3 regions of the Streptomyces sp. GB4-14 genome follow, and region 1 is predicted to be linked to each of the others. Evidence: riboswitches for the same ligand, from Rfam matches in the RefSeq annotation. Region 1 holds a riboswitch; each other region holds the start of a gene.

Region 1 (7,417 bases):
CCCGCCCGCACCCCAGGCGCACGACGGCGCACCCCAGAGGCGACCCGGCGCACACCCCCCGTCACGCGTCGTGCGCTTCCCTCACCTCCCGCACCCCTCACACCACCCGCCCCACCAGGTTCTCGCTCTCGGCGTAGCGGCCCGGTCCGGGAACTCCACCGGCTGTCCGCACGCTTGCATACAGTGGCAGGACCGGCAGAAACGGCGGTGTCGACGACGACCGCCTCCGCGATCGAAGGGACGTACATGCCCATGGGTCACACGGCCACAGCCCAGGCAGGCTCCGGAGGCCTGACAGCGACCGAACACCGCCTGGCCAACGGCCTGCGCGTGGTGCTCTCCGAGGACCACCTGACCCCGGTCGCGGCGGTGTGCCTCTGGTACGACGTGGGCTCACGGCACGAGGTCAAGGGCCGTACGGGCCTGGCTCACCTTTTCGAGCACCTGATGTTCCAGGGGTCCGCCCAGGTGAAGGGCAACGGCCACTTCGAACTGGTGCAGGGCGCCGGCGGCTCGCTCAACGGCACCACCAGCTTCGAGCGGACCAACTACTTCGAGACCATGCCCGCCCACCAGCTGGAGCTCGCCCTCTGGCTGGAGGCCGACCGCATGGGCTCCCTGCTGACCGCCCTGGACGAGGAGTCCATGGAGAACCAGCGGGACGTCGTGAAGAACGAGCGCCGCCAGCGCTACGACAACGTTCCCTACGGCACCGCCTTCGAGAAGCTGACCGCCCTCGCCTACCCGGAGGGCCACCCGTACCACCACACCCCGATCGGGTCGATGGCGGACCTGGACGCGGCGACCCTGGAGGACGCCCGCCAGTTCTTCCGCACGTACTACGCGCCGAACAACGCGGTGCTGTCCGTGGTCGGCGACATCGACCCCGAGCAGACGCTCGCCTGGATCGAGAAGTACTTCGGCTCCATCCCGTCGCACGACGGCAAGCCCGCCCCCCGCGACGGCTCGCTGCCCGACGTCATCGGCGAGGAGCTGCGCGAGGTCGTCGAGGAGGAGGTCCCGGCGCGGGCGCTGATGGCCGCCTACCGGCTCCCGGAGGACGGCACGCGCGCGTGCGACGCGGCCGACCTGGCGCTCACCGTCCTCGGCGGCGGCGAGTCCTCGCGCATCTACAACCGCCTGGTGCGCCGCGACCGCACGGCCGTCGCGGCCGGGTTCGGCCTGCTGCGGCTGGCCGGGGCGCCGTCCCTGGGCTGGCTGGACGTCAAGACGTCGGGCGACGTCGAGGTGCCGGTGATCGAGGCCGCCATCGACGAGGAGCTCGCCCGGTTCGCCGAGGAGGGCCCCACCGCCGAGGAGATGGAGCGCGCCCAGGCCCAGCTGGAGCGCGAGTGGCTCGACCGGCTCGGCACGGTCGCCGGCCGCGCCGACGAACTGTGCCGCTACGCCGTGCTGTTCGGCGACCCGCAGCTCGCCCTGACCGCCGTGAGCCGGGTCCTGGAGGTGACGGCCGAGGAGGTCCAGGAGGTCGCCAAGGCGCGCCTGCGGCCCGACAACCGCGCGGTGCTCGTCTACGAGCCCGTCGCCCCGGCGGCCGGTGACGAAGCCGACGCAGCCGACGAAGCCACCGAAGCCGCCGCAGCCGGCACCGACGAGAACGAGGAGGCGGCGAAGTGACCGAGCTCGCCACGATGGAGTTCCACCCCCGGCCGCAGGCGGGCGAGGCCAAGCCCTGGGCCTTCCCGGCCCCCGAGCGCGGCGCCCTCGACAACGGCCTGACGGTGCTGCGCTGCCACCGCCCCGGCCAGCAGGTCGTCGCCGTCGAGGTGGTCCTCGACGCGCCCCTGGACGCGGAGCCGGAGGGCCTGGACGGCGTCGCCACCATCATGGCGCGCGCCTTCTCCGAGGGCACCGACAAGCACTCCGCCGAGGAGTTCGCCGCCGAGCTGGAGCGCTGTGGCGCCACCCTCGACGCGCACGCCGACCACCCCGGCGTCCGCCTCAGCCTCGAGGTGCCGGCCTCGCGGCTCCCCAAGGGGCTCGGACTGGTCGCCGACGCCCTGCGCGCGCCCGCCTTCGCCGACAGTGAGATCGAGCGGCTGGTCCGCAACCGCCTCGACGAGATCCCGCACGAGCTGGCGAACCCGTCCCGCCGCGCCGCGAAGGAGCTCGCCAAGGAGCTGTTCCCGGCGAGCGCGCGCATGTCCCGCCCGCGCCAGGGCACCGAGGAGACCGTCGCGCGCATCGACTCCGCGGCGGTGCGCGGCTTCTACGAGAAGCACGTCCGCCCGGCCACGGCGACCGCCGTGGTGGTCGGCGACCTCACCGGCGTCGACCTGGACGCGCTGCTCGCCGACACCCTGGGCGCCTGGACGGGCTCCCAGGCGCAGCCGCGGCCCGTACCGCCGGTGGTCGCGGACGACACCGGGCGCGTGGTCGTCGTGGACCGGCCCGGCGCCGTGCAGACGCAGCTGCTGATCGGCCGTACCGGCCCGGACCGGCACGACCGGGTGTGGCCCGCGCAGGTGCTCGGCACGTACTGCCTCGGCGGCACCCTGACCTCCCGTCTGGACCGCGTCCTGCGCGAGGAGAAGGGATACACCTACGGCGTACGGGCGTTCGGCCAGGTGCTCCGCTCGGCCCCTGACGGCACGGGCGCGTCTATGCTGGCCATCAGCGGCTCGGTCGACACCCCCAACACCGGCCCGGCGCTGGACGACCTGTGGACCGTGCTGCGCACGCTGGCCGCCGAGGGCCTCACCGACGAGGAGCGGGACGTCGCCGTGCAGAACCTGGTGGGCGTGGCGCCGCTCAAGTACGAGACCGCCGCGGCCGTCGCGAGCACGCTGGCCGACCAGGTCGAGCAGCACCTGCCGGACCACTACCAGGCCGACCTGTACCGGCAGTTGGCGGCGACCGGCACCGTGGAGGCCACGGCGGCGGTGGTGAACGCCTTCCCGGTGGACCGTCTGGTGACCGTGCTCGTCGGCGACGCGGCGCAGATCAAGGCGCCCGTGGAGGCGCTCGGCATCGGCGAAGTCACCGTCGTGACGGCCGAGTAGGGCCGCGGCGGGACGCACGCGCGCGGGAGCCCCGGTGACGGGTACGTCACCGGGGCTCCCTTATGCCCGAATTGGGGCGGAGGTTGCCTGTCTGCCGTGTGGGATGCGCTACAAAACCCGGGAACCGTTTGGGGATTGCGAGGCGTCCCGCTTAGTTTCATGCGGGCTGTTCGTCGGGCAGTGCGCCGCATCCGCGGCACCGGACAGTCATCGCCGAGTCCCCGTACGGCGCGAGCCAGGGGAGCCGGGGACCCACATGAAGTCCCTGGGGTGAATCGGACGCCCGCGCGTGTCGCGAGGGGGTCCGTAGGAGACCTTCCTGCTCCGAACCCGTCAGCTAACCCGGTAGGCGAGAGGGAAGGAAAGGACCAGCTTGTACATGGCGTTCACCCGCGCCACCGGGAAGCACCGTCGTCCCAGCCGCGTCCAGCGCGGCACCGCCCGCGCCGCGGGCGTCGCGGCCCTCGCGGGCACCGGCGTCGTCGGCACCCTCGCGGCCCCCGCGCTCGCCGCCGAACCGGCCTCGGCCCAGACCGGCCTGACTCCCGTCGTCACCCTGGGCGACGTGGTCGCCGACCGCATCGACGCCCAGGCCGCCGCCCAGCACGAGGCCGCCCGCGTGGCGGCTCAGGAGGCCGCGCGCAAGGCCGCCGAGGAGGCGGCCCGTGAGCGCGCGGCCGAGGAGGCCGAGAAGGCCCGTGCCGAGAAGGAGCGCGCCGCGCGTGAGGCGGAGCGCAAGCGCCTCAACACCTTCGTCTCCCCGATCCCCGGCTCGTACGTGTCGACCGCGTACCAGAGCGGCGGCGCCATCTGGTCGTCCGGCAGCCACACCGGGATCGACTTCCACGCAGCGAGCGGCACGCCCGTCCACTCCGTCGGCGTCGGCACGGTCGTCGAGGCCGGCTGGGGCGGCGCGTACGGCAATCAGGTCGTCATCAAGATGCACGACGGCACGTACACCCAGTACGCGCACCTGTCGTCGATCGCGGTGTCGGTGGGCCAGGAGGTCGCGGCCGGGGAGCAGATCGGCCTGTCCGGCGCCACCGGCAACGTCACCGGCGCCCACCTGCACTTCGAGGCGCGCATGTCCGCCGAGTACGGCTCCGACCTCGACCCGGTCGCCTACCTCCGGTCGCACGGCGTGAACATCTGAGGCGCACCCTCCCGCCTTCGGGCCCCGGCTCTCCGCGAGCCGGGGCTTTCGCCGTTTCCGAACCCGTCGGTGCGGGCGCCCCCTGTCCAAAAATTATGTATGGATTCCGGTCCGCCGTCGGAAATTGTCGTCGATTGCAATAGAGTCACGAACGGACGTCAATCGTCGACGTTTCACGGGGATTAAGCCGGAGGTCGGTCATGCGTATTCCCGCGCACTCGGTGTGCACGGCGATCCGGGACGACATCGTCGCCGGTGTCTACGAGCGCGGGAGCCGGCTCACCGAGGAACTGCTCGCCCGCCGCTACGGGGTCTCCCGCGTCCCCGTCCGCGAGGCGCTGCGCACCCTGGAGGCCGAGGGGTTCGTGGTGACCCGTCGGCACGCGGGCGCGTGCGTGGCGGAGCCCACCGAGCAGGAGGCCGCCGACCTGCTGGAGATGCGCCGGCTCCTGGAGCCCCTGGGCGCCTCCCGGGCCGCGCAGCGGCGCACCGACGCCCATCTGAAAGTGCTGCGCGGCCTGGTCAGGCTGGGGCAGGAACGCGCACGTCAGGGCAGCAGCGACGACCTCCGCTCGCTGGGCGGCTGGTTCCACGAGACGCTCGCCCAGGCCTCCGGCAGCCCGGCGCTGACGTCGATGCTGACCCAGCTCAGGCACAAGATCGCCTGGATGTACGCGGTCGACGGACCTTCCGACCCGGTCGCGTACTGGGCGGAGCACGGCGCGATCGTGGACGCCGTGGCGCGCGGCGACGGCGAGCGGGCGCGGACCCTGACGGCGCTGCACACCGAGCAGGCGGACGCCGGGCACCGGCTGCGGTTCGGCTCCGGCGCCGACCGAGCCGTCCGCACGGACCGTGTGAGGAACTCGCAACATCCCGTAAACATGACGGGCCTGCGCCATTAACACGGTTCCCGTATACAAAGAGTGCGGAAATCGCGGGGGGTTTTTCTGCTGCCCTGAAATGGGGAAGAGAAAGGCCCGCCCGGTGATCGGGGCGGGCCTTTCCGTGTCGCACGGCCGTCGCGTGCGGAATTCCGGTTCAGACGGTCTCGGGGAGTTCCTCGAGGCCCTCGGCGACCAGCTTCGCCAGACGGTCCAGGGCGGCGTCCGCGCCCTCGGCGTCGGAGGCGAGGACGATCTCCTCGCCGCCCTGGGCGCCCAGGCCCAGGACGGCCAGCATCGAGGCCGCGTTGACGGGGGTGCCCCCGGCCTTGGCGATCGTCACCGGGACGCCTGCGGCCGTGGCGGCTCGGACGAAGATGGAGGCGGGGCGGGCGTGGAGACCCTCGGCCCAGCCGACGTTGACGCGGCGCTCAGCCATGTGTTGCTGCCCTTCACTGTTCAGGGTTGTCTAGACCAGTCTTCCATATCGTGACGCGTGCCCGGAGCGGCGTCAGGGACGGCCCCCCGAGGCCGCCGGGCCGCGGCCTCGGCCCGGCGGTCGTCCACCACAGACTGCCTCGCGCCGCCGTCGGACGCGAGCCGTACTCTGGGGCCCATGCAGACCTCGTCGGACCGCCACGAGTACCCCGCCCACTGGGAGGCCGACGTGGTGCTGCGCGACGGCGGCACCGCACGCATCCGCCCCATCACCGCCGACGACGCCGAGCGCCTGGTCAGCTTCTACGAGCAGGTGTCCGACGAGTCGAAGTACTACCGCTTCTTCGCGCCCTACCCCCGGCTGTCCGCCAAGGACGTCCACCGCTTCACCCACCACGACTTCGTGGACCGGGTCGGGCTCGCGGCGACCGTCGGCGACGACTTCATCGGCACCGTGCGCTACGACCGCATCGGCGCCGGCGGCCGGCCCGCGACCGGGGCGGAGGCCGACGAGGCCGAGGTCGCCTTCCTGGTGCAGGACGCCCACCAGGGCCGGGGCGTCGCCTCGGCCCTCCTGGAGCACATCGCCGCAGTCGCCCGGGAGCGCGGCATCCGCCGGTTCGCCGCCGAGGTGCTGCCCGCCAACACCAAGATGATCAAGGTGTTCACCGACGCCGGGTACACCCAGAAGCGCAGCTTCGAGGACGGCGTGGTGCGCCTGGAGTTCGACCTGGAACCCACCGACCGCTCCCTGGCCGTGCAGTACGCGCGAGAGCAGCGCGCGGAGGCCCGCTCGGTGCAGCGGCTCCTCGCGCCCGGCGCGGTCGCCGTCATCGGCACCGGCCGCGCCCCCGGCGGCGTCGGACGCAGCATCCTGGGCAACATCCGCGACGGCGGCTTCACCGGCCGCCTCTACGCCGTCAACGGGGCGCTGCCGGAGGGACAGAAGGAACTCGACGGCGTCCCCGCCTTCCGCTCCGTGCGTGACATCGACGGGCCCGTGGACCTCGCGGTCGTCGCGGTGCCCGCCGAACGGGTCCCCGAGGTGGTCGCCGAGTGCGGCGAGCACGACGTCCAGGGCCTCGTCGTGGTCTCCGCCGGCTACGCCGAGTCCGGCCCCGGGGGCAAGGAGCGCCAGCGCGCCCTGGTCCGGCAGGCCCGCAGACACGGCATGCGGATCATCGGACCGAACTCCTTCGGCGTCATCAACACCTCGCCCGAGGTACGGCTCAACGCCTCGCTCGCCCCCGACATGCCCCGCGCCGGCCGCATCGGCCTGTTCGCCCAGTCCGGCGCCATCGGCGTCGCGCTGCTGTCCCGGCTGCACCGGCGCGGCGGCGGCGTCACCGGTGTCACCGGCCTGTCCACGTTCGTCTCCTCCGGCAACCGCGCCGACGTCTCCGGCAACGACGTCCTGCAGTACTGGTACGAGGACGCCGACACCGATGTCGCCCTGATGTACCTGGAGTCCATCGGCAACCCCCGCAAGTTCACCCGCCTCGCCCGCCGCACCGCCGCCGCCAAGCCGCTGGTCGTGGTGCAGGGCGCGCGCCACGGGGCGGGCCCGCGCGGGCACGCCGTCCGCGCGACCCAGCTGCCGCACGCCACGGTCTCCGCCCTGCTGCGCCAGGCCGGGGTGATCCGCGTCGACACCATCACCGAACTGGTCGACGCCGGCCTGCTGCTCGCCCGCCAGCCGCTGCCCGCCGGACCCCGGGTGGCGATCCTCGGCAACTCCGAGTCCCTGGGCCTGCTCACCTACGACGCCTGCCTCGCCGAGGGGCTGCGCCCGCACCCGCCGCAGGACCTCACCACCGCCGCCTCCGCGGCGGACTTCCACGCGGCGCTGTCCCGCGCCCTGGCCGACGACTCCTCCGACGCCGTCGTCGTCACCGCCATCCCCTCGGTGGGGGAGGGCT
Region 2 (7,417 bases), 1.2 Mb from region 1:
TCCTAAGCCGTGACGTCCCTCGTCGTGAACCGGGCCCAGGCCGCCGAGCCGAAGACGGCGGCGTAGAGGACCTGGAGGCCGAGGTTCTTCGTCAGGTCCTCCCAGTGGACCGGCTCACGCATCAGGTCGGCGAAGGACAGCCAGTGGTGCGAGAACAGGTACGGGTGCAGGACGTGCAGCTGGGGGATCTGGTCGAGGATCTGGACGGTGATGAGCAGCCCGACCGTGGTGGCCATCGCCGCGATGCCGCTGTCGGTGAGGGTGGACACGAACAGGCCGAGCGCGGCCACCCCGAGCAGGGACGCGGCGACGACCAGGGCGATCAGCAGGGCGCGGACCAGACCTTCGCCGAAGGTGATGCGGGTGCCCGAGATGGTGGTGAGGTCGCCGAGCGGGAACAGCAGCGCGCCGACGGCCAGCGCCGAGACGGCCACCACCAGGGTGGCGGCCAGGCAGAACACCATGACCGTCGCGTACTTGGTGAGCAGCAGGCGGGTGCGGCCGGCAGGGGCCACCAGCAGGTAGCGCAGGGTGCCGGAGCCCGCCTCGCCGGCCACGCCGTCACCCGCGACCACGCCGACCGCCATGGGCAGGAAGAACGGCAGGGTCGCGGCGAGCGCCGTGAAGACCAGGAACAGGCCGTTGTTGGTGATCTGCGAGACGAACGCGGGTCCTCCCCCGCCTCCGCCCCCGGACGAGCCGTCGCCGGTCTCGATCCGCACGGCGGTCCCGACCAGCACCGGCACGGCGGCCAGCACGCCCAGCAGGGCGAGCGTGCGCCAGCGGCGGAAAGTGGTGCGCAGTTCGTCGCGGAACAGGCCGAGGGTCCACAGCGGACGCGGCTGGACCGACGCGCTCACCGTCTCAGCCCGCGACATCGAACCCCTCCCCCGTCAGCGCCACGAACACATCCTCCAGCGAAGCCCGTTCGACCCCGAAGCCGCGCACCCGCACACCCGCCGCGACCAGGGCGGCGTTGACCTCGGCGAGGTCCCGTGCGGGCGGCTCGGCGCTCACCCGGCCGCCGTCCGCCACGACGTCGGCGAGGCCCTGCTCCTTCAGCACCCGGGCCGCGTCCGACGCATCCGGTGTGGTCACGAGCAGCCGGCCCCGGGCGCCCGCCGCCAGCTCGGCGACCGGCCCCTGCGTGATCAGCCGGCCCCGCGCCATCACCGCGACGTGCGTGCAGACCTGCTCGATCTCGTCGAGCAGGTGGGAGGAGAGGAAGACGGTCGTGCCGTCGGTGGCGAGTTCACGGACGAGCGCGCGGATCTCCCGCATCCCCTGCGGGTCGAGGCCGTTGGTCGGCTCGTCCAGCACCAGCAGCCGGCGGGGCCGCAGCAGGGCGGCGGCCAGGCCGAGGCGCTGCTTCATGCCGAGGGAGTACGCCCGTGCCTTCTTGCCGGACGCGGTCGTGAGGCCCACCCGGTCCAGGGCGGCGGCGACGCGGGAGGTGCGGGTGCGGGGGTCGGCGGTGGGGTCGGCCGCGTCGTACCGGAGGAGATTGTCGCGGCCGGAGAGGAAGCCGTAGAGGGCAGGGCCCTCGATGAGGGCGCCGACGTGCGGCAGGACGGCGCGCGCGGAGCGGGGCATGGGGCGCCCCAGCACGTGCGCCGTCCCGGAGGTCGGCTCGATCAGGCCCATCAGCATGCGGATGGTGGTGGTCTTGCCGGAGCCGTTGGGGCCGAGGAAACCGAAGACGCTGCCCGCCGGGACGGTCAGGTTCAGGTCGTCCACGGCGAGCTGTCCGCCGCGGTAACGCTTGGTCAGCCCGCGGGTGACGACGACGGCGTCACCCGTGGACCGCCCCTCGCGTGTCTGCTCCGTGGCGGACGTCCCGTCCATCGGCTCCCCCGTTCCCCTGGGCCGTGGGTCCGGGGAGCTACTTCCCCGCCTCGGCCGCCTTCACCAGCGCGTCCTTGGTGACCGTACCCACATAGACCTTGCCGTCCTCGGTGATGAGGGCGTTGACCAGGCGCGTGCTGAACACGGTGCCCTTGCCGAAGTCGCCCTTGACCTGGTCGCCGAGCGAGCCGAGGAAGCCGCCGAGGTCGCCGGCCTCCTCCGTCGGCAGGCCTGCACCGGCGCCGGTGTCGAAGGTGGCGATGCTGTTCCAGCCCTCGCCGAGCATCCGCAGCCCGTCGAAGCCCTTGGCGAGGTCCTCCTCGGACTTCGGGCCCCGCTCCGGCTTCCCGCCGAAGTCACCGTGGCCGCGGTCCTGTTCGGTGTCCTCGGTCACCTTGGCGCCCTTGGGCGGGGTGAACGCGAACGTGGAGGCGTCGGGACGGTCGAAGCTCACCTTGGTGAAGCCGACGTCCACGACGGCCGAGCCGCCGCTCGACGGGGTGAGCGTGAACTTCAGCGGCATGCCCGTCTCGCTGTCCACGGCGATGCTGACGGCGCCGACGGTGGAGCCGGACTGCTTGGGCTCGACCACCAGCCGGTAGGCGTCGCGGCCGGCCACCTGGGCGGTGCCGTCGACCTTCACGGACGTGGTGTCGTCCACCGCCTTCAGCGCCTCCTCCGCGAAGTCCTTCGGAGTGGCCGGAGGCTGCTGCGCGCTCCGCTCCTCGGCGTCCGCCTCGTCGACGGTGGTGTGGTAGACCTCGTTGGACGCGCTGTCGTAGCCCCAGACGTCCTTGCCGTTGTGGATGAGGCTGTACTCGGCGGCGTTCTCCAGCAGGGACAGCTTCTGCCGGTCCGGGCCGTCGACGGCGACGCGCAGGGTGTGCGTGCCGGACGCCAGCTCGGTCAGCCGGCCGGACGGGTCGGCGGAGGAACCGCCCTCGCCGTCCTCGCCGCCCGCCGCGCCGGACAGCAGGCCGCTCTCCAGCCCGCCGAGGTCCGGCAGCCCGAGGTCGGTGGTGATCTTCACGGTGCCGGACAGCCGCTCCACGTCCGACTGCGCGATCTTCTCGATGAGCTGCGCGGCGGTGACGTCCGGCAGGTCGGGGTCACCCGAGTCGGCGAGCGCCGGGACGAGTCCGATCGTCGCGGCCGCCACGCCCATCACGGTGACGGGGACCACGTACCGCGCGGCCTTGCGGCGCCCGGCGCGCGGCTCCTCGACCTCCCCCGCGGTCGTCGTGTCGTCGGTCTCGTTCGGTGCCATGTGTGCCCTCCGTGGTCGGCGGCGGCTTCCGTCCCGTGTTCTCGCACCCGTTCGGCCCGGGCCGCCATTCTCACCCGAACCGGTGAGAAGTGGTGTTGTCCGTCGTGTTCCATCTGACCAGAACGGCGGGACGGAATCGTCAGACCGCGGGCTCACCTGTGCGTACTGCTGCGGTATGACACGGGAGGACGGCGCCTCACCCGCCCCGTAGGGGTCGCCCGGGTCCTGGAGGCGTACGGGGACGGCTGCCGGAGCGTCAGCCGGCCCGGTGCACCACGGCGTCGCACAGCTCGACGAGCGCCGACTTGGCGGGGCCGTCGGGCAGCGGGGCGAGGGCGGCGCGCGCCTCCTCGGCGTAGCGCACGGTGTCCCGGCGGGCCTGGCCGAGCGCGGGGTGGGCGCGCAGCAGGCGCAGCGCCTCGGCGTGCCGGGCGTCGTCGGTGAGGTCGGAGTCGAGCAGCTCGCACAGGGCGAGATCCTCGGCGAGGCCGAGCCGTGCCGCCCGCTCGCGCAGCCGCAGCACGGGGAGGGTGGCGATGCCCTCGCGCAGGTCGGTGCCGGGAGTCTTGCCGGACTCGTGGGAGTCGGAGGCGATGTCGAGGACGTCGTCGGCGAGCTGGAAGGCGACGCCGAGCCGCTCGCCGTACTGGGTGAGGACGTCGACGACGGTGTCGTCCGCGCCGGACATCATCGCGCCGAACCGGCAGGAGACGGCGACCAGGGAGCCGGTCTTGCCGCCGAGGACGTCCAGGTAGTGGTCGACCGGGTCGCGGCCGTCCTGCGGGCCCGCGGTCTCCAGGATCTGGCCGGTGACCAGTCGCTCGAACGCCTCGGCCTGCACCCGCACGGCCTCGGGGCCGAGGTCGGCCAGGATGTGGGAGGCGCGGGCGAAGAGGAAGTCGCCGGTGAGCACGGCGACCGAGTTGCCCCAGCGGGCGTTCGCGCTCGCGACCCCACGCCGCACCTCGGCCTCGTCCATCACGTCGTCGTGGTACAGCGTGGCCAGGTGGGTGAGCTCCACCACGACGGCCGACGGCACGATGCCGGGCGCGTAGGGGTCGCCGAACCGGGCGGCGAGCATGACGAGCAGCGGACGGAACCGCTTGCCGCCGGCCCGCACCAGGTGCTGGGCGGCCTCCGTGATGAACGGCACCTCGCTCTTGGTGGCTTCGAGCAGCCCTTCCTCGACAGCCGTCAATCCGGCCTGGACATCGGCTTCCAGAGCCTGGTCCCGCACGCTCAGCCCGAACGGCCCGACGACGGTCACGAGGGGTCTCCTGTCTGCTGGTGTCTGCTGGCGGTTACACGGTTTGTCGATAGGTCGCTGCCACCACTCGAGTCAGCGTATCCGGTCAGGTTTCGATCACCGCCAGGGCCCGGGGTCACAAGCAGGGCGATACGGGATCAGAAGCGGAGTGTTTTTGATCGGCTGATAACAACGGACATACCTCGCCTTCCCGGACACGGCGACCCGTGAACCATCCTGCCCCACCCCTGAGTCCGATTTGCCGCCATTGGTGGGCGAATTCCTCTTGGTCGCGAATGCGCTCACGGTCGCCGTCCCGTGAAGTGGGTCACGCGCCGGGCTGCCCTCGGGACACCCTCGCACACGCCCGTCACCCCGCTCCACGCAACGGAGTTGACGCTTGGCGACCGCAAAGGATCAAGCACGCAAAACCGCCCATCTCAAGATCAAACGGTGCCTTGCGTGATCGTCGCACTTGTTCCCGACATGTGCCCTCGCATACGTTCCGGGCCTGCCGGGTGGACGCCGAGTCCTGCCGCCACCCGCATCACACCCGACGACCAACTCACGCACGGCAGGAGCGGGGGACCCAGGTAAGTCGCCGTACCGGTACACCGCGCCGGGACGGCTCGGGGTGAAGCCATGCCCGCAGGGGCACGGCCGGGCACTCTCCCGCCCGAACCCGACAGCTCACCTCGCAGGCGTAGGAGAGGAACCCAGACATGCCCGTCATCGCTTCGTCGCGCCGCCGTCTCGTCCGCACCCTCGCCGTCGCCGGCACCGGCGTCGCCGTGGTCGCGCTGCCGCTGTTCGGCGCCACCAGCGCCTCCGCGGCCCCCTCGGCCCAGGCCACGACCGCCGCCTCCACGACCGTGTACCCGGACAACCTCGACGGCTGGATCCGCGAGGCGCTGGACGTCATGGCGCAGAACGGCATCCCCGGCTCCTACGACTCCATCCACCGCAACATCATGCGGGAGTCGTCCGGCAACCCGGCCGCCATCAACCTGTGGGACTCCAACGCCGCGAAGGGCACCCCGTCGAAGGGCCTGCTCCAGGTCATCGACCCGACCTTCCAGGCGTACCACGTGCCCGGCACCGCCTTCGACCCGTTCGACCCGGTCGCCAACATCGCCGCGGCCTGCAACTACGCCGCCGACCGCTACGGCTCGATCGACAACGTCTTCGGCGCGTACTGAGCCGACCTCTGACGGCCGAGCCCGGCCGTCTGCCCGAACAGTCGCTCGAGGACGACGGCCACGCCGTCGTCCTCGTTCGACAGGGTGACCTCGTCGGCCACCGCCTTCAGCTCGGGGTGCGCGTTGGCCATCGCGACGCCGTGGCCCGCCCACCGGAACATGGGGACGTCGTTCGGCATGTCCCCGAAGGCCACCGTGTCCTCGGGGCGCAGCCCCAGATGCTCGGCGGCCAGCGCAAGACCGGTCGCCTTGGTGACCCCGCACGGCTGGAGCTCCACCGTGCCAGGCCCCGACATGGTGACCGTGGCCAGCGAGCCGATCACGGACCGCGCCGCCACCGCCAGCGCGTCGTCCGTCAGCTCCGGGTGGCGCAGCAGCACCTTGCTGATCGGCCGCGCCCACAGGTCGTCGCGCCGCTCCACCCGCACCGACGGCAGCGTCGGGTGCGGCATCCGGTAGCCCGGCTCGATCAGCGTCAGCCCGTCGACCCCGTCCTGGTCGACCGCGGCGTACACCTCCCCCACCTCGGCCTCGATCTTGCCGAGCGCGGTCTCCGCCAGTTCCCGGTCCAGCCGGACCGACCACAGCATCCGCCGCGCGGCGGCGTCGTACACCTGGGCGCCCTGTCCGCACACCGCGAGCCCCGTGCAGCCGAGGTCGTCGAGCAGCGACCGCACCCTGGGGGCCGGCCGGCCCGTCACCACCAGGTGCCGGGCACCGGCCCGCTCGGCCCCGGCGAGGGCGGCGAGGGAGCGGTCGGAGAGGGTGTCGTCACCGCGCAGCAGCGTCCCGTCCAGGTCGGTGGCGATGAGAGAACAATCGGTGGGTGCGGCCATGATCAGAGAATACGGACAAGAGGACCGTCCGATTCACCGCGCCCGTATGCCCTCGCATTGGGTGCGATTTGCCTTCTTGTGCCGCCGCATCGCGACCGGTTGAGAACTGTTTTCCCTTTTGACCGGAACACGGTGCGCTCCGCCGGACCCCGGCACCGGGAGTCGTCCCTCATATCAGGAGCCCGCCGGGACACGACCCCGTAACGTGTGGCACGGCCACGGACACGTGGCCCACCCGCGCACACGAAAGCGAGGCAGCACCCGATGCCCCCCTTCGATGTCCCCGAGGGCGACCCCTTCGGCCCGCACAACCTGCCGTACGGCGTCTTCTCGCTCCCCGGTTCGACGGAGCGCACCGTGGGCGTCCGGCTGGGCGACCACGTCCTCGACGCCGGCGCGGCGGCACACGCCCTGGGCTCCCCCTACGCCTCCCTGCTCGCGCGCCCCACCCTCAACCCGCTGCTGGCGGCGGGCCGTACGGCCTGGTCGGACGTGCGCCGCGCGCTCACCGCGTGGGTGACCGTCCCGGCGCACCGGGAGACCGTCGAGCCCTTCTTCCACCCGCTGTCCGAGGTGACCCTCCATCTGCCGTTCGAGGTCGCGGACTACGTCGACTTCTACGCCTCGGAGCACCACGCGCGGAACGTCGGGCAGATGTTCCGCCCCGACGCCGCCGACTCCCTGACCCCCAACTGGAAGCACCTGCCGATCGGTTACCACGGCCGCTCCGGCACCGTCGTGGTGTCCGGCACCGACGTGGTGCGCCCCTCCGGGCAGCGCAAGGCGCCCGCCGACCCCGCCCCGGTCTTCGGCCCGTCGGTGCGGCTGGACATCGAGGCCGAGGTCGGCTTCGTCGTCGGCGTCCCCTCCGAGCAGGGCCGGCCCGTGCCGCTGAACGCCTACCGCGACCACGTCTTCGGCCTGTGCCTGCTCAACGACTGGTCCGCCCGCGACATCCAGGCCTGGGAGTACGTGCCCCTCGGCCCGTTCCTCGGCAAGTCCTTCGCCACCTCGGTGTCGGCGT
Region 3 (7,417 bases), 2.5 Mb from region 1:
CGCGAAGGCGCTGGAGGCCGCCTGGCTCCAGCAGTACGGCGTCCCGCCGCAGCGCCTCGACGACAACCTCCGCCTCCAGGTGACGGCGCAGAAGCTCGCCCAGAAGCTCGGCACCGACACCAGCCGGCCCGAGTTCTGGAAGGCGCTGTCCGACGCGAGCAAGGAGCTCGACGTCGACCTCAACCCGCGCTACGGCGAGTGGGACGCGGAGAAGAGCAGCCGGGTCGACGCGAAGACGCCGTGGGTGAAGGACGTCACCGCCGTGGACGGGCCGCCGCTGGGCCTGTGAGGTGGGCTAGTTTCGAAGGGTGAACGCAACCAGCCCCGCCCCCGGCCGTGTCGTCCTGCTCACCACCAGCCACCGGGTCGCGCCAGGACTGCTGTCCTGGCCCGCCTGGCAGGTCCTGCGCACGGCCGACCGGGTGCTGTGCGCGGACGGCGCCCACCCGCAGCTGCCGTACCTGCGCGAGGCCGGAATAGCCGTCGAGGAGGCCGCGCCCACCGCGGAGGAGGTCGTCGACGCCTGCGCCGGCGGCCGCACGGTGGTCGTCGTCGCGACCGGCGAGGGCGAGCCCGCGCTCACCGACGGACTGGCGCGGATGGCCGGCAGCGGCCGGGTCCGCATGCCCGAGCTGGAGCTGCTGCCCGCCTCCTACGACCTGCCCGGCGCCCGCCTGCTCGACCTGGTCCAGGTCATGGACCGCATCCGCGCCGAGTGCCCCTGGTCCTCGCAGCAGACCCACAAGGGCCTCGCCAAGTACGGCATCGAGGAGGCGTACGAGCTCGTCGAGGCCATCGAGGACGGCGACCGGGACGAGCTGCGCGAGGAACTGGGGGACGTGCTGCTCCAGGTCGTCTTCCACGCGCGCATCGCCGAGGAGCACCCGGAGGAGCCCTTCTCGGTCGACGACGTCGCGGGCGGGATCGTCGCCAAGCTCGTCCACCGGCATCCGCACGTCTTCGGGGAGGAGACGGCGCGGACGCCGGAGGAGGTCAAGGCGCACTGGATGCGGACGAAGGCGGAGGAGAAGCGGAGGGAGTCCGTCACGGACGGGGTGCCGGTGGGGCAGCCGGCGCTGGCGCTCGCCACCAAGCTGGCGTCGCGGGCCCGCTCGGCGGGCCTGTCCGTTCCTCTCCCCTCCGGGGAGGGGATCGGCTACGAGCTGCTGGCGCTGGCCGCGCGGGCGGAGGCGGAGGGGGTGGACGCGGAAGCGGCTCTTCGGGCTGCCGCCCGGGTGTACCGGGACGCGATCCGCGCGACGGAAAAGACCGGGGGCGGCTGACCCACCACCACGGGGGCCCCGCCCCCGAACCCCCGTTCGCGCAGTTCCCCGCGCCCCTCAGGGCCTGAAGGGGCGCGGGGAACTGCGCGCCCAGCCCTCACTCACCCGCACGGGCCCGCCGGCCCGATGCCAGGCCCGTCAGGGCCTGAAGGGGCGCGGGGAACGGCGCGAGCAAGTCCCGCGGACCCGCACATACTCGCGGTGCGAGCCACCCCCTTCCAGGGGCGCGGGGAACTGCGCGCCCAGCCCCCACCCACCCGCACGGGCCCGCGGCCCCGAATCCCCGGCCCGTTAGGGTCACCCCATGCGTGACCAGTCACCCCCCTCCCCGGCCCCCGACCTGTTCACATGGGAGTTCGCGGCCAACCCCTACCCCGCCTACGCCTGGCTCCGCGAGCACGCCCCCGTGCACAAGACGAAGCTGCCCAGCGGCGTCGACGCCTGGCTGGTCACCCGTTACGCCGACGCCCGTCAGACCCTCGCCGACAACCGTCTGTCGAAGAACCCCGCGCACCACGACGAGCCCGCGCACGCGAAGGGCAAGACCGGCATCCCGGGCGAGCGGCAGGCCGACCTCATGACGCACCTGCTGAACATCGACCCCCCGGACCACACCCGCCTCCGCCGCCTGGTCAGCAAGGCGTTCACCCCGCGCCGCGTGGCCGAGTTCGCCCCCCGCGTGCAGGAACTCACGGACGACCTCATCGACCGTTTCACGACGAACGGCGGCGGCACCGCCGATCTCATCCACGACTTCGCCTTCCCCCTCCCCATCTACGCCATCTGCGACCTGCTCGGCGTCCCGCGCGAGGACCAGGACGACTTCCGGGACTGGGCGGGCATGATGATCCGTCACGGCGGCGGCCCGCGCGGCGGGGTGGCGCGGTCGGTGAAGAAGATGCGCGCCTACCTCGCCGAGCTGATCCACCGCAAGCGTCAGGCGCTGCCCGCCGAGCCCGCCCCCGGCGAGGACCTCATCTCCGGTCTGATCCGCGCCTCCGACCACGGCGAGCACCTCACGGAGAACGAGGCCGCCGCGATGGCGTTCATCCTCCTCTTCGCCGGCTTCGAGACGACGGTCAACCTGATCGGCAACGGCACCTACGCCCTGCTCACGCACCCCGGGCAGCGGGAGCGTCTGCAGCGGGCGCTGGCCGAGGGGGACCGCGGGCTGCTGGCGACCGGGGTGGAGGAACTGCTCCGCTACGACGGCCCGGTGGAGCTGGCGACCTGGCGGTTCGCCACGGAACCGGTCGTCATCGGCGGGCAGCGGATCGAGACCGGCGACCCGGTGCTCGTCGTGCTGGCCGCGGCCGACCGGGACCCGGAGCGGTTCACCGACCCGGACACCCTGGACCTGGGCCGCCGCGACAACCAGCACCTGGGGTACGGGCACGGCATCCACTACTGCCTGGGCGCCCCGCTCGCGCGCCTGGAGGGGCAGACCGCGCTCGCCACGCTTCTGACGCGCCTTCCGGACCTCCGGCTCGCCGCGGATCCGGCCGAACTGCGCTGGCGCGGCGGCCTCATCATGCGGGGACTCCGCACGCTTCCGGTGGAATTCTCCCCTCCGCGTTCAGGGCGGAGTTCAGGACACACCTGACCTTCCTGTCCGTGCCCGGGGGCCGACGCGCGGAAACCTGAGACATGCTCAACTCTGTGATCTCCATGTGATCTGCACGGCATGAACTTGTGACAAGTGATCGACTGCCTATACGTTCACCCATCAAGTACGGCGCGCCGCAAGGTTTTGCTCGCCCGTGCCGGTCCTTGCTGCCGAGTGAAAGGCTTCCGCATGCTCTCCGGGAACGGCCGACACCGTCGCCCCCGCCAGGCTCCGGCTCTGCTCGTCGCCGCCGGGGTGACCGGCTCCGCGATCGCGATCCCGCTCCTCGGGGCGGGCGCCGCCAGCGCGGCGGACGGTGAGACCTGGGACCGGGTCGCGGAGTGCGAGAGCGGCGGCTCCTGGAGCCAGAACACCGGCAACGGCTACTACGGCGGCCTGCAGTTGACCCAGGACGACTGGGAGAACTACGGCGGCCTGGAGTTCGCGCCCAGCGCCGACGAGGCCAGCCGCAACCAGCAGATCACCGTGGCCGAGAGGATCCTCGCCGACCAGGGGGTCGGCAAGTGGCGCGCCTGCGGCCTGCTCACGGGTCTGAACCAGGACACCGCGTCCCCGAACGTCGACCCGGGCGTGCCGGACGGTACGGACCGGGACGACTCCGGGACCGGCGGCACCGGCACACCGTCCGGTTCGCCGGAATCCGGTGATTCGTCCGCTTCCCCCTCTCCGTCGGCCACGTCCGGTTCGTCCGGTGAGGTCAAGAGTGGCGCGGACGCCGGCGCCTCCGCCTCCCCGTCCGCCTCCGCCTCCGCCACCCCCGAAGGTGACGAGTCGGACAAGTCGGGGCAGAGTACCGGTTCTTCGGCCGTCACCGGGTCCGAGGACAGCGGCTCGGGCCGTCACCGCGGTCCCAGCGCGCAGGAGGACGCGACCGCCGACGCCGGGACCCCGTCGTCCGGCCGGCACGCCTCGCCCTCCGTGGACACGCCCGCCGGCATCGCCGACGACCGCTACACCGTCCAGAACGGCGACAGCCTGGCCTCCATCGCCGACTCCCTTGCCCTGACCGGCGGATGGACGGCGCTCTACGTGGAGAACCAGCAGGTCATCGGCGACGACCCGGACCTCATCCTGCCTGGCCAGCGGCTCCTGGTGGACGCCGAGACCGCCGAATAGCGGTAGGAAACGGGCGGTCGAAGACGCCTGCGGACGGCGGCAGTTGACGGAGCGATAAGGGCTGAATGTCCGTAATAAGGACTGTGAGAGATAGGTCTCAGAGGCCCTGATCATCTTTGAAATTCCGTCGATCACGTGCTTACGGTCGTGACCGCTCGCCACCGCGGGCCCCGGCTGCCGCCACGCCGAATCCTGCCAGTGGCAGCACGGGAACAGTCGTCGCGTCATGCGCCGTAGGCAGGAGCGGGGGACCCAGGTAAGTGCCGCGACCGGACGGTTGACGTCCGGTACGGCTCGGGGTGAAGCCGCGTCCCGGGAGGGACGTGGCCGGGCAACTCAACCGGCCCGAACCCGACAGCTCACCTCGTAGGCGTCGGTGAGGGGATCCATCCATGCTGTTTTCCGGCAAGGGCAAGCACCGTCGTCCGTCCAAGGCCACTCGCGCCATCGCCATCGCCGGTGTCGCCGGCGCCGCCGTCGCCGGCCCGCTGATGGCGTCCGGCACCGCCTCCGCGGCCACCGCGTCCGAGTGGGACGCCGTCGCCCAGTGCGAGTCCGGCGGCAACTGGTCCATCAACACCGGCAACGGTTACTACGGCGGTCTGCAGTTCTCCGCCTCCACCTGGGCCGCGTACGGCGGCACGCAGTACGCCGCCACCGCCGACCAGGCCTCCAAGGCCCAGCAGATCGAGATCGCCGAGAAGGTCCTCGCGGGCCAGGGCAAGGGCGCCTGGCCGGTCTGCGGCACCGGCCTGTCCAACGCCTCCTACGACGGCGGCTCCGCCGAGGGCTCCTCGCAGGAGTCCGGCTCGACCGAGTCGCGTGAGAGCGAGCAGAAGGCCTCCCGCTCCGCCGAGCGCCAGGCCGCCCCGGCCGCCCCGGCCGAGCAGAAGGCCGAGAAGAAGACCGTGACCACCCCGACCGGCAAGAAGGTCGAGAAGGGCGACGGCGAGTACAAGGTCGTCAAGGGTGACACCCTCAGCTCCATCGCCGCGGAGCACGAGGTCAAGGGCGGCTGGGCGAAGCTGTTCGAGCTGAACGACGACATCGTCGACGACGCCGATCTCATCTACCCGGGCCAGCAGCTGCACCTCAAGTAAGCAGCGACCGCCAGGTCCCTCCCCGTCCCCACGGGCTCCCCGCCCCGGTGCGTTTCTTCCCCCGTACGCACCGGGGCGGGGTCATGTCCGGACGCGTTCCGGTCACGGTTTCCCGAACCGGCTTTGTTCCGTCCGGAAACAATCTATTCTCGGTTCTGTCCATGAGGCGGGCGGCGAGATGGCCGATCGCCCGGAGCCGGTTAGGCTCGGACCCGCAGGGCCCCCGCGGCCCCGCTCACCCGCGTCACATCCCAAGAAGGAGATGCTCGTGCCGTCCATCGACGTCGTCGTAGCCCGGGAAATCCTGGACTCCCGAGGCAACCCCACGGTCGAGGTCGAGGTCGGCCTCGACGACGGCAGCACGGGTCGTGCCGCCGTCCCGTCCGGCGCCTCCACCGGCGCCTTCGAGGCCATCGAACTCCGTGACGGCGACGCCGGCCGTTACCTGGGCAAGGGCGTCGAGAAGGCCGTCCTGGCCGTCATCGAGCAGATCGGCCCGGAGCTCGTCGGCTACGACGCCACCGAGCAGCGCCTGATCGACCAGGCGATGTTCGACCTGGACGCCACCGACAACAAGGGCTCGCTCGGCGCCAACGCCATCCTCGGCGTCTCGCTCGCCGTCGCGCACGCCGCCTCCGAGGCCAGCGACCTGCCGCTGTTCCGCTACCTGGGCGGCCCGAACGCGCACCTGCTGCCGGTGCCGATGATGAACATCCTGAACGGCGGCTCGCACGCCGACTCCAACGTGGACATCCAGGAGTTCATGATCGCCCCGATCGGCGCGGAGTCCTTCTCCGAGGCCCTGCGCTGGGGCGCCGAGGTCTACCACACCCTCAAGAAGGTGCTGAAGGGCAAGGGCCTGGCCACCGGTCTGGGCGACGAGGGCGGCTTCGCCCCGAACCTCGGCTCCAACCGCGAGGCCCTCGACCTCATCCTCGAGGCCATCAAGGAAGCCGGTTACACCCCCGGCGAGCAGATCGCCCTCGCCCTCGACGTGGCCGCCTCCGAGTTCTACAAGGACGGCGTCTACACCTTCGAGGGCAAGGAGCGCTCGGCGGCCGAGATGACCGAGTACTACGCGGAGCTCGTCGACGCGTACCCGCTCGTGTCCATCGAGGACCCGCTGTTCGAGGACGACTGGGAGGGCTGGAAGACCATCACCGACAAGCTCGGCGACAAGGTCCAGCTCGTCGGCGACGACCTGTTCGTCACCAACCCGGAGCGCCTGGCCCGCGGCATCGAGGAGGGCGCCGCCAACGCCCTGCTGGTGAAGGTGAACCAGATCGGCTCGCTCACCGAGACCCTGGACGCCGTCGAGCTGGCCCAGCGCAACGGCTTCAAGTGCATGATGTCCCACCGCTCCGGCGAGACCGAGGACGTCACCATCGCCGACCTCGCCGTCGCCACCAACTGCGGCCAGATCAAGACCGGCGCCCCGGCCCGCTCCGAGCGCGTCGCCAAGTACAACCAGCTGCTGCGCATCGAGGAGATCCTCGACGACGCCGCGGTGTACGCCGGCCGCAGCGCCTTCCCCCGGTTCCGCGCTGCGAACCAGTAGGCACAGCAGGGGCTGACCTCGCCCCCGCAGGAAGCGTCGTACGTACGTCCCCGTACCCGGTCCCGTACCGTGTGCGGGGACGTACGCGTGTATGAGACCGAACGAGAGGCGGGAACATGGCGGTGAAGGACCGGGACCGTTTCTCCACCGCGACCAGGATCCGGCTGATCGGTGAGCAGACCGCGGCCCGGGTCTACCGCTCGCAGACCAAGCGGCAGGCCCGCCGCTCACGGCTGACCGGCCGCGCGGCCCTGCTCGCCCTGGTCCTCTGCTCCCTGGTCGTGGCCCTCGCCTACCCGATGCGGCAGTACGTCTCCCAGCGCGCGGAGATCGCCGACCTGCAGAAGGAGCAGGACGAGACCCGCCGCCGGGTCGAACGGCTGCGCGACCTCAAGGCCCGCTGGCAGGACGACGCCTACGCCGAGCAGGAGATCCGCAGGCGCCTGCACTACGTCATGCCGGGGGAGACCGGCTACATCGTCGTCGACCCGGCCGGCGCCGACACCACGCGCGGCGACCTCCGGGCCGCCGACCGTCCCTGGTACGCCAACGTCTGGGACGGCGTCGACAAGGCCGACGCCGCCGCCCAGTGACCCGACGGAACACCGCAGAAAGACACGTATGGACACCCCTCCGCCCACGACCCCGCGTACCGAGCCCACCGACGCGGACGTCGAGGCCTTCAAGCAGCAGCTCGGCCGGCCCCCGCGCGGGCTGCGCGCCATCGCGCACC

What was found. A riboswitch is a leader RNA that binds a small molecule or an ion and turns the genes downstream of it on or off. The one in region 1 is predicted to bind cyclic di-AMP.
Region 2: linked by a shared signal. The riboswitch ahead of ELQ39_RS12810 (transglycosylase SLT domain-containing protein) and the one ahead of ELQ39_RS07420 (M23 family metallopeptidase) in region 1 are both predicted to bind cyclic di-AMP.
Region 3: linked by a shared signal. The riboswitch ahead of ELQ39_RS19055 (transglycosylase family protein) and the one ahead of ELQ39_RS07420 (M23 family metallopeptidase) in region 1 are both predicted to bind cyclic di-AMP.

What each region holds. Positions count from the first base shown of each region.
Region 1 is NZ_RZHO01000002.1:1,385,685-1,393,101, reverse strand. It holds gene ELQ39_RS07430 (M16 family metallopeptidase) at 247-1,638, shown strand; gene ELQ39_RS07425 (M16 family metallopeptidase) at 1,635-3,023, shown strand; cyclic di-AMP (ydaO/yuaA leader) riboswitch at 3,225-3,390, shown strand; gene ELQ39_RS07420 (M23 family metallopeptidase) at 3,403-4,176, shown strand; gene ELQ39_RS07415 (GntR family transcriptional regulator) at 4,377-5,081, shown strand; gene ELQ39_RS07410 (HPr family phosphocarrier protein) at 5,218-5,499, opposite strand; gene ELQ39_RS07405 (bifunctional acetate--CoA ligase family protein/GNAT family N-acetyltransferase) at 5,677-7,417, shown strand, end outside.
Region 2 is NZ_RZHO01000002.1:2,564,283-2,571,699, forward strand. It holds gene ELQ39_RS12790 (ABC transporter permease) at 3-878, opposite strand; gene ELQ39_RS12795 (ABC transporter ATP-binding protein) at 865-1,845, opposite strand; gene ELQ39_RS12800 (LolA family protein) at 1,883-3,112, opposite strand; gene ELQ39_RS12805 (polyprenyl synthetase family protein) at 3,369-4,379, opposite strand; cyclic di-AMP (ydaO/yuaA leader) riboswitch at 4,948-5,077, shown strand; gene ELQ39_RS12810 (transglycosylase SLT domain-containing protein) at 5,081-5,557, shown strand; gene ELQ39_RS12815 (HAD family hydrolase) at 5,521-6,393, opposite strand; gene fahA (fumarylacetoacetase) at 6,658-7,417, shown strand, end outside.
Region 3 is NZ_RZHO01000002.1:3,852,507-3,859,923, forward strand. It holds gene ELQ39_RS19035 (SurA N-terminal domain-containing protein) at 1-289, shown strand, start outside; gene ELQ39_RS19040 (nucleoside triphosphate pyrophosphohydrolase) at 309-1,283, shown strand; gene ELQ39_RS19045 (cytochrome P450 family protein) at 1,588-2,886, shown strand; gene ELQ39_RS19050 (transglycosylase family protein) at 3,079-4,026, shown strand; cyclic di-AMP (ydaO/yuaA leader) riboswitch at 4,246-4,414, shown strand; gene ELQ39_RS19055 (transglycosylase family protein) at 4,419-5,126, shown strand; gene eno (phosphopyruvate hydratase) at 5,395-6,684, shown strand; gene ELQ39_RS19065 (FtsB family cell division protein) at 6,801-7,277, shown strand; gene ELQ39_RS19070 (DUF501 domain-containing protein) at 7,306-7,417, shown strand, end outside.